Linked DNA regions of Cupriavidus taiwanensis LMG 19424. The protein of the gene in region 2 interacts with the protein of the main gene of each other region in a pairwise test. Links are inferred from orthologs where the notes say so. Each region holds a gene or a part of one and is shown on either strand. Other genes may lie near its edges.

What was found. Proteins that work in one complex are often made in the same cells at the same time.
Region 1: the proteins of RALTA_RS10840 (region 2) and purT interact in binary tests that used the Escherichia coli proteins (3 or more experiments, as listed by UniProt). The link is inferred for Cupriavidus taiwanensis LMG 19424 from one-to-one orthologs.

The regions. Positions count from the first base shown.
Region 1 is NC_010528.1:1,671,905-1,679,232, forward strand. Bases 1,360-4,199 are described here. They hold purT (formate-dependent phosphoribosylglycinamide formyltransferase), read left to right. Parts: upstream 1,360-2,096; coding sequence 2,097-3,302; downstream 3,303-4,199. Other genes in these bases: RALTA_RS07625 (MFS transporter), read left to right, coding at 1,360-1,400; RALTA_RS07630 (hypothetical protein), read left to right, coding at 1,545-2,024; RALTA_RS07640 (mechanosensitive ion channel family protein), read right to left, coding at 3,338-4,199. Outside these bases: more of RALTA_RS07625, read left to right, coding at 231-1,359; more of RALTA_RS07640, read right to left, coding at 4,200-4,666; RALTA_RS07645 (DMT family transporter), read right to left, coding at 4,748-5,065; RALTA_RS07650 (LysR family transcriptional regulator), read left to right, coding at 5,187-6,095; RALTA_RS07655 (HD-GYP domain-containing protein), read right to left, coding at 6,114-7,328. UniProt on the Escherichia coli protein: Involved in the de novo purine biosynthesis. Catalyzes the transfer of formate to 5-phospho-ribosyl-glycinamide (GAR), producing 5-phospho-ribosyl-N-formylglycinamide (FGAR). Formate is provided by PurU via hydrolysis of 10-formyl-tetrahydrofolate.
Region 2 is NC_010528.1:2,364,123-2,371,515, forward strand. What follows is about bases 1,720-4,624. They hold RALTA_RS10840 (polyprenyl synthetase family protein), read right to left. Parts: upstream 3,662-4,624; coding sequence 2,777-3,661; downstream 1,720-2,776. Other genes in these bases: dxs (1-deoxy-D-xylulose-5-phosphate synthase), read right to left, coding at 1,720-2,751; RALTA_RS10845 (exodeoxyribonuclease VII small subunit), read right to left, coding at 3,658-3,990; RALTA_RS10850 (aromatic ring-hydroxylating oxygenase subunit alpha), read left to right, coding at 4,367-4,624. In the rest of the region: GTP cyclohydrolase FolE2, read right to left, coding at 1-624; more of dxs, read right to left, coding at 835-1,719; more of RALTA_RS10850, read left to right, coding at 4,625-5,470; RALTA_RS10855 (DMT family transporter), read left to right, coding at 5,646-6,569; RALTA_RS10860 (sulfurtransferase), read left to right, coding at 6,625-7,393.

The DNA of each region.
Region 1 (7,328 bases), 690 kb from region 2 along the record:
CCGCCCCAAAGCCAAATTGACACGGCCCGGCGCCGCGGCATACCCTCGCCTTACCCTGCGGTATATTCAGTGCCCGCTTAAATTGCAGACATTGCAGACATGGAAGGCGCCCGGGGTCCACAACGATAACGATAACCCCCGCGACGAGACCCACCGTGCCCCTCTCCCCCACTCCTTCCCGCTTCGAGGGCCTGCGCCCGGCGCTGCCGATCCTGCTCGGCGCTTCGGTAATGCTGAGCCTGGCCATGGGCCTGCGCCAGAGCCTGGGCATCTTCATGCCACCGCTGACGCGCGATATCGGCATCTCGGTGTCGGATTTCACCGTCGCCATCGCCGTGCAGAACCTGGCGTGGGGGCTGCTGCAGCCGCTCGCCGGCGCGTGGGCCACGCGCATCGGCTTCCGTCCGCTGATGATGGCGGGCTCGCTGCTGTACGTGACCGGCCTGGTGCTGCTGGCGACCGCGCACAGCCTGGTCGGCGTCACGCTCGGTGCGGGCGTGGCCATCGGCGCGTCGATGGCCTGCACCGGCAGCGCGCTGGCGATGGCGGTGGCGGCGCGGCCGGTGCCGGCGGCGCTGCGCAGCACGGTGCTGGGGCTGGTGTCGGGCGCGGGCTCGCTCGGCGCGCTGCTGGCGGCGCCGATCGGACAGATGGTGACCCAGGCCTATGGCTGGCGCACCGGGCTGGCCGCGTTCGTGCTGCTGGCGCTGGTGATGCTGCCGGCGGCGTGGGCGGCCGGGCGCGTCGACCGGCTGCCGCTGGCGACGCCGGCGGGCATCGGCCAGGACAACGCGCGCCAGGCGCTGGGCACCGCGCTGCGCCATGCGCCGTTCGTGGTGATGGCGCTGGCGTACTTTGTCTGCGGCATGCAGCTGGTGTTCCTGACCACGCACCTGCCGTCGTATCTGGACGTGTGCGGCATGGATCCGATGCTCAGCGCCGAAGCGCTGGGCGTGATCGGCGGCTTCAACGTGCTGGGCAGCATCTTCTTCGGCTGGGCCGGCGGCCGCTACAACAAGCTGATGCTGCTGGGCGGAATCTATACGCTGCGTTCGCTCGCGCTGACGTGGTATTTCTCGTCGGCACCGACGCCGCAGAGCACGCTGGTATTCGCCGCGGTCATGGGCTTCCTGTGGCTCGGGGTGGCGCCGCTGGTATCGGGCTGGATCGCCGAGACCTTCGGCCTGCGCTGGCAGGCAATGCTGGGCGGCGTGGCCTTCTTCAGCCACCAGATCGGCAGCTTTGTCGGCGCCTTCGGCGGCGGGCTGGTCTATGACGCACTGGGCTCCTATACCGTAGCCTGGCAGGCCGGCGTGGCGCTGGGGCTGGCCGCGGGGCTTGCGCAGATCGCTTTCGCGGTGGCGACGCGGCCGCGGCCGCCGTTGATGGCGACGTCCTGAGCGCGGCGGCGGTAAGAACGGGCGCGCATTGTAAATCTGGCGTCACGCGGCGCGCGCCCAGGGCGGTACGGCGCGGGCCGCGCCGCTGGAACGGTTCCTGCCTGTCTGCGCAGAGACGCAACGCCCAGACCCAAGGAGGCCCCCATGACCTCGACCGAACAGGAAATCCTGGTGTGCGGCCCGAAAGACGGCCGCTGGCATCTGGAAATGCGCACCGGCAAGGGCGCACCGGAGCGGCTCGACGGCGAGTTCGACTCGCCCGAGATGGCGATCGCCGGCGCCCAGCAGGTCTATCCGTCGATTCCGGTACGGGTGACCGATATCTCCGGCGCGCCGGCCCCGTCGGCCCCTGCGCATGAAGGATCACTGACCGACTACCACTACGGCGGCCACAGCGTCACGCAGGACGAGAAACTGACCGGCCGCGCGCATCCGTCCAGCGATACCTCGCAGCCTCCGCCCGGCCCGCATCCTTACCAGCCCACCGGACTTGGCAACCTGCCGCCAGGCACGCCGCGCCACGGCATGTACGGGGTCGCCTCCAGCCCGGCCGAGGCCGAGGCGGCCGACCGCAAGGACGAGGCGGCGCGGCGCCACACCGGCTCGCGCGACGCCGAAGACTAGCGCCCGGGACGCCAGGGCGCGCGGCAGCACGTACAATCCGGGTTTTCCTTTCGCACCGCCGCCCTTCCCGCCATGACCACCCTCGGAACGCCCCTTTCCCCCTCCGCCACCAAAGTGATGCTGCTCGGCTCCGGCGAGCTCGGCAAGGAGGTGCTGATCGCGTTGCAGCGCCTGGGCGTGGAGACGATCGCGGTCGACCGCTATGACAACGCGCCCGGCCAGCAGGTCGCGCATCACGCCCGCACCATCGCGATGAGCGACCCCGACCAGCTCAAGGCCCTGATCGAAGCCGAGAAGCCGCACCTGGTCGTGCCCGAGATCGAGGCCATCGCCACGCCGATGCTGGAAACGCTGGAAGCCGCCGGCACCGTGCGCGTGATTCCCACCGCCCGCGCCGCGCGCCTGACCATGGACCGCGAAGGCATCCGCCGGCTCGCCGCCGAATCGCTCGGGCTGCCAACCAGCCCCTACAAGTTCTGCGATTCGCTCGAAGAGTTGCAGGCCGCCATCGACGGCGGCATCGGCTACCCGTGCGTGGTCAAGCCGGTGATGAGCAGCTCCGGCAAGGGCCAGAGCAAGATCGACGGCCCCGAAGGCGTCAAGGCGGCGTGGGACTACGCCATGGCCGGCGGCCGCGTCAGCCACGGCCGCGTCATCGTCGAAGGCTTTATCGATTTCGACTACGAGATCACGCTGCTGACCGTTCGCGCGATCGGCGCCAGCGGACAGGTCGAAACCCGGTTCTGCGCGCCGATCGGCCACGTGCAGGTCAGCGGCGACTATGTCGAGAGCTGGCAGCCGCAGCCCATGCACCCGGCCGCGCTCGCCAGCGCGCAGCGCATCGCGCAGGCGGTCACCGCCGACCTCGGCGGCATGGGCCTGTTCGGCGTGGAGCTGTTCGTCAAGGGCGAACAGGTCTGGTTCAGCGAGGTCAGCCCGCGCCCGCACGACACCGGCATGGTGACCATGGCCACGCAATGGCAGAACGAATTTGAGCTGCATGCCCGCGCCATCCTCGGCCTGCCGGTCGACACCACGCTGCGCAGCCCCGGCGCCAGCGCCGTGATCTACGGCGGCGTGGAGGCGCAGGGCGTGGTCTTCGACGGCGTCGACCAGGCCTTGCGCGTGCCGCAGACCGAGGTGCGGCTGTTCGGCAAGCCGGAGAGCTTCGCCCGGCGCCGCATGGGCGTGGCGCTGGCGTATGCCGACGATATCGACACCGCGCGCACGCGGGCCAAGGAAGCCGCCAGCCGCGTGCGCCCGCGCGCGGTGGGCTGAGCCGCTGAAACGCTAGAACGCCGAAACGCCGCGCGCTACATCGGATGGCTGCCCGCGGCGGCCCCGTGCGCCGGGGCATGCTGGACCGCCTGTGCCGCCGCCACCTGCGCGGCGGCCAGCACCGGCGCGATGCGCACCCCGTTCAGGTCGGCGCCCGACGGCGCCTGGTACAGCCGCAGTCCCAGTTCCGGCAGGATCGCCAGCAGGTGGTCGAACACATCGCCCTGGATGCGCTCGTAGTCCATCCACGCGGTCAGCGCGGTAAAGCAGTAGATCTCGACCGGGATGCCCTGCGAATCGGGCTCCATCATGCGCACGTTCAGCAGCAGGTCGTGGTGGATCTCGGGATGCGCCTTCAGGTAGGCAATGCCATAGGCGCGGAACGTGCCGATATTGGTCAGCCGGCGCCGGTTGACCGGGTCGTTGCCGGCGGCGATCAGCAGCCGGTTGGCCTCGTCGACCTCGCGCTGCTTTTCTTCCAAATAGTCGTGCAGCAGGCGGAAGCGCATCAGCGCGTGGACTTCGCGGTCTTCCAGGAAGCGCACGCTGCCCGCATCCAATCGCAAGGTGCGCTTGATCCGGCGCGCGCCGGACTCGAACATCTGGCGGTAGTTGCGATAGCTCTCCGAGAACAGCTTGTAGGTCGGCACCGTGGTCACGGTGTTGTCCCAGTTCTGCACCTTGACCGTATGCAGCGCGATGTCCTTGACGTAGCCGTCGGCATTGCACTGGGGCATTTCGATCCAGTCGCCGATGCGCAGCATGTCGTTGGAGGTCAGCTGCGTGCTCGCCACCAGCGACAGCAGCGTGTCCTTGAACACCAGCAGCAGCACCGCCGACAACGCGCCCAGGCCGGACAGCATCCACAGCGGCGAGCGGTTGATCAGGATCGACAGCACCAGCACCGCGCACACCAGCCCCAGCCCCAGCCGTCCCACCTGGATATAGCCCTTGATCGAACGCGTCTGCGCGCGGCGGCTGGCGGCATACACGTCCTGCCAGGCGCCCAGCACGCCGCCGAGCATCAGGAAGAAGCACACCCACAGGCTGGCATGCGCGAGGCGCTCGATCGCCAGCGCATAGCGGCCCATATGCGGGACTTCGCCGATGCCGACGGTGATCACGGCAAAGCCCACCGCATAGCCGAAGCGCCGGTAGGCACGATGGCGCGTCAGCGCCGTGCTCCACGGGGTCTTGCCCCACACCTTCAGCACCCGGTGGGCGATGCGCGACATCACATGGCCGAACAGCCATTGCGCGAGCGCGGCGATCAGCCCCAGCGCCACCAGGTACAGTGCGATCTGCGCCCATGGATGGGCGGGAATACGTTGCTGGAACAGCTCCAGCAGGGCATCGAAATTCATGGCGGGGCGGTTCTGGCCTTGGACTAGGCCAGATAGTGTACCGAACGCGCCCGCCTCCCCTGCGTGCCGTGCCGATGCAGGTCAGGCCGGCAGCAGCTTCAATCCGCCGATGCCGACGAAGACCAGCCCGATCAGCACCAGCCGCAGTGGCGACGCGCTCTCGCCCAGGAACAGGATGCCGATCAGCGTCACGCCGATGGCGCCGATCCCGGTCCAGATCGCGTAGGCCGTGCCCACCGGCAGGTGCCGCAGGGCCGCGCTGAGCAGGTAGATACTGGCCAGCGCGGCGCCGATGCCCAGCGCCGTCGGGCCCAGGCGGGTCCAGCCGTCGGTATGTTTCAGCGCCAGTGCCATCACGATCTCGATCAGCCCGGCCAGCACCAGCAGCGTCCACGCCATCGCCATGTTTTCCTCCCTGTGCTCAGCGCCCGCCGGCACCCATTGCCGGCCAGGTCCAGCCACTGTAGGCTGTGCGGATCCGCACGAAAACTGGCGAATCTTGCAAAGGGGCTATGCAAACATGCAGGAAGCAGACTGGGACGACCTGAAGTACTTCCTGGCCGTGGGCCAGTCCGGCTCGCTGGCCGGCGCCGCGCGCGCCCTGCATGTCAACCACTCGACGGTGCTGCGCCGGCTGGCGCGGCTGGAAGACACCCTGGGCACGCTGCTGTTCGAGCGCCACGCCACCGGCTACGCCATGACCCTGGCCGGCGAGGCGCTGGCGCAGCGGCTGGCGGGGGTGGGCGAACAGATCGATGCGGCGCAGCGCCAGCTGTCCGGCCTGGACAGCCAGCTCAGCGGCCCGTTGCGCGTGACCACCACCGACACGCTGCTGGGCGCGCTGCTGATGCCGCTGTTTGCCGCGTTCCGCGCGCTGCATCCGCGCATCCAGCTGCAGCTGGTGGTCAACAACAGCTTTCTCAGCCTGAGCCGGCGCGAGGCCGATATGGCAATCCGGCCGGCGAACACGCCGCCGGAGTACCTGGTGGGCCGCCGTATCGGCCGGCTGCAAACGGCGCCGTACGCCGCGCGCAGCTACCTGCAGCAACTCGGCCTGCCGGCCGCGGCGGACAGCCCCGCGCTATCGGACTGGCCGGCCTATGACTGGGTCGTGCCGGACGAAGCGCTGTCGCACCTGGCCCAGGCGCGCTGGATCCGCGAGCACGTGCCGGAGCCGCGCCGCGTGGTCAGCGCCGACAGCCTGGTGGCGATGGCGGACGCGGTCCGCCATGGCATGGGCGCCGGCATGCTGCTGTGCCTGCTGGCCGGCGACGATCCCGCACTGGTGCGGCTGGCGCCGCCCGACGCCGCCATGGACACCGACCTGTGGGTGCTGACCCACCCCGACCTGCGGCACAGCGCGCGAGTGCGGGCGCTGGCGGATTTCCTGCATGAACGGCTCGGGCAAGGCAAATGGCTGGCGCGATGACGCAACGGCGCGGCGCGCTCACGCCGCCGGCGCATACATCTCCAGCAGCTGCTCATCCGTAAAGCCCCACTCCGCCGCGTTCTCGAACGCCACCACGGTCTCGTCGCCGTGGCGCAGGTCGACCAGCTCGGTCGGCACCGGCCGCGACTGCGACACCGAGTAGAACACCATCACCTTGGGCCGCAGCGGGTCGGCGTCATGCTGCGCGCAGACTACCGCCAGCCGGTTGGAGCGCAGCCGCAGTACGGTGCCGAGCGGGTAGATGCCGACGGTGCGCGAGAAGGCCTTGAACACGTGCCGGTCGAACAGCGTGTCGACGCGCACCGCCATGTATTCCATGGCGCGGGCCGGCGACCATGGCTGGTGCCCGGGATGGCTGGCGGTGAGCGCGTCATAGGTGTCGCAGATCGCGCCGATCCTGGCATGCACGCTCAGTTCGTGCCCCACGAGGCCAAAGGGGAAACCGCGTCCGTCCACGCGCTCATGGTGGTGAACGCAGACATCGAGCGGGATATTGGAATAGAGCCGGGCTTCGTTGAGGATGCGATAGCCGGCGGAGGGATGGCGGCGGTAGGCCTCCTCCTGCTCGGGCGTGCGCTCGCCGGCGCGGAGGTTGGCGGCTCCGGGCACGGTCAGCTTGCCGATGTCGTGCACCAGGCCGGCCAGGCCCAGTTCGCGCACCTCGTCGCCGGGCAGGCCCAGGGTGCGGCCGACTGCGATCATCAGCGCGCAGACCGCGAAGGCATGCAGGTAGTTGTCGTCGCCGCGCGCCTTGAGCCGCGCCAGCGCCAGCAGCGCCTGCCCGTGGCGCGACAGCGAGCGCGAGGCCGCGTCGACCAGCAGCAGCGCGCCGCTGACCTCCAGTGCCCGCCCCATGCGCACGTCGGCGAACATCGAACCGATCACGGCCTTGCCGGACTGCAGCAGTTCGCGCGCATGCACGATCTCGGCTTCGAGCGTGGTGGCGGGCGGCGCGTCAGCCGGGCCATCGGCGCCGGGCGCGGGCCGGGCCGAAGCCATGGCCGTGGCTGCGCCGGCCGCCTCTTCCGGCGCCGGCAGGTTGCGGCCCTTCAGGATATCGATCCAGATTTCGCGCACGCCGGCCGACTGGATCTGCCGTACCTGCTCCTCGCTGGCGACCAGGAAGCGCGCGCGCCAGAACGGATGGTTGATCCAGGGCCCGCCCAGCCTGGCGACGAACATCCCGACCTGCAATTGCTCCGACCCAATGCG
Region 2 (7,393 bases):
CTTTTCGTCGGGACGCTTGAGCAGGCCCCACAGTTCGCAGGACGCCTCTTCCTCGGCCATGCGCACCAGCGCCTCCACCGGCAGTTCGCCGGCCAGCTCCACGTTCATGGTGATATGCGAGCGCTGGTTGTGCGCGCCATACTGCGAAATCTTCTTCGAGCACGGGCACAGGCTGGTCACCGGCACCAGCGCCTTCAGGAACACCCGCGTGGCGCCGTTGCGCACTTCGCCGGTCAGCGTGACCTCGTAGTCCAGCAGCGACTCCACGCCCGACACCGGCGCGATCTTGCTGATGAAGTACGGGAACGTGACCTCGATGCGGCCGGCCTCGGCTTCGAGCTTCTCCAGCATCTTGTCCAGCATCAGCCGGAAGCTGGCCAGCTCCAGCGGCGCGCGCTCTTCTTCCAGCAGCGCGACGAAGCGCGACATATGCGTGCCCTTCTGGTCGGCGGGCAGGTGCACGTCGAGGTTGAAGGTGCCGACGGTCGGCACGATGCCAGCCGGGGTCTTCAGGGTCACCGGATAGCGCACGCCCTTCACGCCGACACGCTGGATCGGAATCTGGCGGGTGTCGGGGCTCGACTGGACGTCGGGCATCACGAAGGCGGGGTTGATGTCATTCATCTACGGTTTCCTCCAGGGTCGCGCCAGGCAAGCGCAAGCCCTTACGGTCGCGGCATTTTCGCAGTCCCTCCATGCCGCGCAACGAGTGTGAAACCACGGGACCCGGCACTGGCGTGCCGACCCGCAGCTGCGAACACAAAAAACGGAGTGTAAGGGAATTCGGACGCACCCGTGGCGCGGCGGCCCGAATCCCCTCGGGATGGCAGGTGATCAGGCCACGCGCGGGGCGACCGTGACCTGGGGCTGGTCCAGGCCAAAACGCTCGCGCACCGAACGCTCGATGCCGGCCGCGTCGAGGCCGCATTGCTGCAGCAGGAAGGCCGGATCGCCGTGGTCGACGAAGCGGTCGGGCAGGCCCAGCGTCAGCACCGGCTTGTCGATGCCAGCCTCGGCCAGGGCTTCGAGCACGGCGCTGCCGGCGCCGCCCATCACGCTGCCCTCTTCCACCGTCACCAGGTAGTCGTGGTCGGCGGCCAGGCGCTTGACCAGCGCCACGTCGAGCGGCTTGACGAAGCGCATGTCGGCCACGGTGGCGTCGAGCGCCTCGGCCGCGCCCAGCGCCGGCTGCACCATCGAGCCGAACGCAAGGAAGCCGACGCGGTGCCCGGCGCGCGCGCCGGCCTCGCGGCGCACCACGCCCTTGCCCACCGGCACCGGGGCCAGGTCGGCGGCAATTGCCGCGCCCGGGCCGGAGCCGCGCGGATAGCGCACCGCGGTCGGGCAGTCCTGCTGGAATGCCGTGGTCAGCAGCTGGCGGCATTCGTTCTCGTCGGACGGCGTCATCACCATCATGTTGGGGATGCAGCGCAGGTAGGCGATATCGTAGGCGCCCGCGTGGGTCGCGCCGTCGGCGCCGACCAGGCCGGCGCGGTCCAGCGCGAACACCACCGGCAGGTTCTGCAGCGCCACGTCGTGGATCAGCTGGTCGTAGCCGCGCTGCAGGAAGGTCGAGTAGATCGCCACCACCGGCTTCAGGCCCTCGCACGCCAGGCCGCCGGCAAACGTCACCGCATGCTGCTCGGCGATGCCGACGTCGTAATAGCGGTCCGGAAAGCGCTTCTCGAACTCGACCATGCCCGAACCCTCGCGCATGGCCGGGGTGATGCCGACCAGGCGCTTGTCGGCAGCGGCCATGTCGCACAGCCAGTCGCCGAACACCTGGGTGTAGGTCTTGCGCGCGGGCTTGGCCGCCGGGCGGATGCCTTCGGCCGGATTGAACTTGCCGGGGCCGTGGTACAGGATCGGGTCGGCTTCGGCCAGCTTGTAGCCCTGGCCCTTCTTGGTGACCACGTGCAGGAACTGCGGGCCGCCGCCTTCGAGCGCGCGCTCGCGGATATTCTGCAGCGTCGGCACCAGCGAATTCAGGTCGTGGCCGTCGATCGGGCCGATGTAGTTGAAGCCGAACTCCTCGAACAGCGTAGCCGGCACCATCATGCCCTTGGCATGTTCCTCGAAGCGCTTGGCGAACTCCAGCACCGGCGGCGCCACCGACAGCACCTTCTCGATGCCCTTCTTGGTGGCCGCATAGAACTGGCCGCTCAGCAGCCGCGCCAGGTGGCGGTTGAGCGCGCCCACCGGCGGCGAGATCGACATGTCGTTGTCGTTGAGCACCACCACCAGCGGCAGGTCCTTGTAGACACCGGCGTTGTTCAGCGCTTCGAACGCCATGCCCGCGGTCATCGCGCCGTCGCCGATCACCGCCACCGAGACGCGCTTCTGGCCCAGCGTGCGCGCGCCCAGCGCCATGCCCAGCGCGGCCGAGATCGAGGTCGACGAGTGCGCGGTCCCGAAGGTGTCGTATTCGCTCTCGCTGCGGCGCGGAAAGCCGGAGATGCCGCCCCACTGGCGCAGCGTGCGCATGCGCTCGCGGCGTCCCGTCAGGATCTTGTGCGGATAGCTCTGGTGGCCGACGTCCCACACCAGCCGGTCGTCGGGGGTGTTGAAGACGTAGTGCAGCGCAATGGTCAGTTCGACCGTGCCCAGGTTGGACGACAGGTGGCCGCCGGTCTGCGAGACCGATTCCAGCACATAGGCGCGCAGTTCGTCGGCCAGGGTCTGGAGCTCGCGCCGGTCGAGCTTGCGCAGGTCAGCGGGGGCGTCAATCTTGTTGAGGAGTGCGTAGGTCATGATGTCCGTTCGGCCGGCTCTCAGTTTAATGCGTGCGCAGCACGATCAGGTCCGCCAGGTCGCGCAGCCGCGCGGCGCGCCCGCCAAAGCCGGCCAGCGCCTCGTACGCCTCGGCGCGCAGCGACCCGGCCAGTTCGCGTGCCGCGTCCAGTCCCATCAGCGACACGTAGGTCGGCTTGTCATGGGCGGCGTCCTTGCCGGCGGTCTTGCCCAGCGTCGCGGTGTCCGCGGTGACGTCCAGAATATCGTCTACCACCTGGAACGCCAATCCCACCGCCGCCGCATAGCGGTCCAGCGCGGCCAGCCCGGCGGCATCGATCTCGCCACACAGGGCGCCCATGCGCACGCTGGCACGCAGCAGCGCGCCGGTCTTCATGCGGTGCATGGCTTCGAGCGCGTCGCGCGTCATGGCCCGCCCCACGTTCTGCAGGTCGATGGCCTGGCCGCCGGCCATGCCGGCCGAGCCCGACGCCCGTGCCAGTTCCGCCACCAGTTGCAGCCGCACCGCGGGTGCGATCGGCTCGGCCCCGGCCAGCACGATGAACGCCTGGGTCTGCAGCGCATCGCCGACCAGCAATGCGGTGGCCTCGTCATAGGCCTTGTGCACGGTCGGCCGGCCGCGGCGCAGGTCGTCATCGTCCATGCACGGCATGTCGTCGTGGACCAGCGAGTAGGCGTGGATCATCTCCACCGCGCAGGCGGCCGCGTCGCAGGCCGCCGGGGCCGCGCCGCTGACTTCGCCCGCCGCATGCACCAGCAGCGGGCGCACGCGCTTGCCGCCGCTCAGCGCAGCATAGCGCATTGCCTCGTGCAGCGTGTGCGGCACCGTGCCGGCGTCGGGCAGCGCGGCCTGCAGGGCGGCCTCGGTGCGCGCGCCCTGCGCCTGCATCCATTGTGCAAAGTCGCTCATGCCTCGTCCGTCCCCTGTGCGCCATTGCCGCCATTGCCGCCATTGCCGCCGTTGGCACCGTTGCCTTCGCCCGCCAGCGGCTTGAGCACGTCACCCTCCAGGACCCGCACCTGCTGCTCGACCCGCTCCAGCTTCTGCTGGCAGTAGCGCACCAGCTCGGCGCCGCGGCGGTATGCCGCCAGCGAGGCCTCGAGCGGCAGCTCGCCGCTTTCCATGCTGGCCACCAGCGTTTCCAGTTCGGCCATCGCCGCCTCGTAGGAGGCGGGCGGCGCCGCGGCGGCGTCGGCGGTATTGTCGGTCTGGACCGGAGCGGTCGTCGTTTTTGGCATATCAGGCCCTGGAAGCTGGAACCGGGGGAAACCCGGATGGGGAAGCCCGGATTTTACGCCAAAGCGCGGGCATGCCCCCATCTTGCAGGGGGAAACCGTGCCCTGTCCGGGTGCTTCCGACGCGGAAGTGACTTGTGCGCTCGGGTCGTCTTTCCGAATGCGCCCGGTACGGCACCCCGATGACGACCCGGGTCGACTTTTTCGCTAAAAAGGCAAAAAAATCAGTCCCTTAACTTTTCGGGTCGGGTACAATCCCCCGTTCGCCGCCAGGGGTTGCAAGAGTGTCCCCGCAGGGCGGCAGTCTTTCCCAAATCGATTCCATTTTCGATGGTTGGGTTGTTCACTGCTTTCACCTGTTCATCTGGGAGTGGGGATAATGTCCAATCTCAGCACCGCGCTCAACCTGGCGCCGGCTGATTCGCAACTGCCCGTCGGCGTCTACTTCGACGAAGCGCTGCATCAACAAGAACTCGAACTGCTGTTCAGGAATGGCCCGGGCTATGTCGGCCACGAGCTGATGGTCCCGGAAACCGGCGACTACCACACGCTCAAGGCCGAGGACGAAGGCCGCATGCTGGTGCGCAACGCCGCGGGCGTCGAACTGATGTCCAACGTCTGCCGCCACCGCCAGGCCATCATGCTGAATGGCCGCGGCAACAAGCAGAACATCGTCTGCCCCCTGCACCGCTGGACCTACGACCTGAAGGGCGAACTGCTCGGCGCGCCGCATTTCGACCAGCAGCCGTGCCTGCACCTGAAGCGCACGCCACTGCAGAACTGGAACGGCCTGCTGTTCGAGGGCCCGCGCGACGTGCGCGCCGACCTGGCCCGCCTGGGCGTGGCGCAGGACCTGAACTTCGACGGCTACATGCTCGACCACGTCGAGGTGCACGAGTGCGACTACAACTGGAAGACCTTCATCGAGGTCTACCTCGAAGACTACCACGTCGTGCCGTTCCACCCGGGGCTGGGCAGCTTCGTCTCGTGCGACGACCTGAAGTGGGAGTTCGGCGAATGGCACAGCGTGCAGACCGTGGGCCTGCATGCGGGGCTGAAGCGCCCCGGCAGCCCGACGTACCAGAAATGGCATGACGCGGTGCTGCGCTTCAACAACGGCGTGCTGCCCAAGCACGGCGCGATCTGGCTGACCTACTACCCCAACATCATGGTGGAGTGGTACCCGAACGTGCTGGTGATCTCGACGCTGCACCCGGTCGGCCCGCGCAAGACCCGCAACGTGGTGGAGTTCTACTACCCCGAGGAAATCGCGCTGTTCGAGCGCGAGTTCGTCGAGGCCGAGCGCGCCGCCTACATGGAAACCTGCATCGAGGACGACGAGATCGCCGAACGCATGGACGCCGGCCGCCTGGCGCTGCTCAAGCGCGGCACCAGCGAGGTCGGCCCCTACCAGTCGCCGATGGAAGACGGCATGCAGCACTTCCATGAGTGGTACCGCCGCGCCATGGCCTACGCCGGCTAGTGCGATCAGCGCACAACGCAACCTGAAACGGACCGCCACGGCGGTCCGTTTTGCTTTGGTGGGCGATGTGCGCTGCTAGAATCATTAGCCGGCGCGGTCGACGCGAGGCCGCAGAGCCCCGCTCGCGCGCCGGCACTCTCTCCTTCGCTCCTGCCCGCTTCACCGCGCCCTCGCCATGCAATCGCTCTGGATGCTGTTCGCCGCCTTCGCCTTTTCGCTGATGGGGGTTGGCGTCAAGCTGGCGTCCGACCTGTACAACACCGGCGAGATCGTCTTCTACCGGGGCCTGATCAGCGTGGTGATCATGTGGGTGCTGCTGTCCTCGCGCGGGGTCTCGGTGCGCACGCCGTACATGCTGTCGCACATCAAGCGCAGCGTGTTCGGCGTGACCTCGCTGATGCTGTGGTTCACCTCGATCTCGCTGCTGCCGCTGGCCACCGCGATGACGCTGAACTACATGTCGCCGGTGTGGATCGCGCTGATCCTGGGCGCGAGCGCGGCGCTGGCCGGCACCGGCGGCAACGCCGACCGCCGGCTGGTGCTGGCCATCCTGCTGTCGTTTGCCGGGGTGATCTGCCTGCTGCAGCCGTCGGTGGGCAAGGATCAGCTGACTGGCGGCCTGGTCGGGCTGATCTCGGGCATGTTCACCGCGCTGGCCTATGTCGAGGTGCGCCAGCTCGGCCAGCTCGGCGAGCCCGAAGGCCGCATCGTGTTCTATTTCTCGCTGGTCGGCATGATCGCCGGGCTGGCCTGGATGCTGCTGGAGGGCACCAGCCCGCATACCTGGTACGGCGCCGGCCTGCTGCTGGCAATCGGCATCCTGGCCACGCTGGGCCAGACCGCAATGACGCGCGCCTACAAGCGCGGCAACACCCTGCTGACCGCCAACCTGCAATACGCCGGCATCGTCTTCTCCAGCGTGTGGGGCATGCTGATCTGGTCCGATCGCCTGAACTGGCTGTCGTGGCTGGGCATGGGGCTGATCATCGCCAGCGGCATTGCCACCACGCTGATGCGCGCGCGCCAGGGCACCGACGCCAAGCCCACGCCTGCCACGCCGGTCAAGTCGCCGGAGGCGGAGGTGCACCCCGAGGTGTAGCATTCGGTAAGCCCCAACACCCCTGTATTTTTTCTCCGATCGCTACAGGATTCCCATGCAGAAACCGCTGATTTCCGTCACCGCACTGCAGTCCCTGCTGGCCGGGCCCGGCCGCTGCGTCGTCATCGACTGCAGCTTCGACCTGGCCAACCCCGCCGCCGGCCGCGAGGCCTACCGCACCGGCCACCTGCCTGGCGCGTTCTACCTGCATCTGGACAACGAGCTGTCCGGCCCGAAAACCGGCCGAAACGGCCGCCACCCCCTGCCGGATGCCGACGACCTGGTCGCGCGCCTGCAGGCGCTCGGCATCGACGACGATACCCCGGTGGTTGCCTACGACGCCCAGGGCGGCATGTTCGCCGCGCGGCTGTGGTGGCTGCTGCGCTGGATCGGCCACGATGCCGTGGCCGTGCTCGATGGCGGCAAGGACGCCTGGGTCAGGGCCGGCCTGCCGCTGGAGCACGATGCCGCGGCCGAACCCGAGGTGCCGGGCACGATCCGCCGCGGCAAGTCGCTGGTGCCGACCGTCGATGCGGACGTACTCCTCGGCAATCTCGGCCAGGGCCGGCTGCTGGTGGTGGATGCGCGCGCGCCCGACCGCTTCCGCGGCGAGAACGAGACGCTGGATCCGGTCGGCGGCCATATCCCGGGCGCGGTGAACCGCTTCTTCAAGGACAACCTGGACGCCGAGGGCCGCTTCAAGCCGGCCGAGACGCTGCGCGCGGAATTCGGCGCGGTGCTGGGCACGCACGCCCCCGCGCAGGCGGTGATGCAGTGCGGCTCTGGCGTTACCGCCTGCCACAACCTGCTGGCGCTCGAAGCCG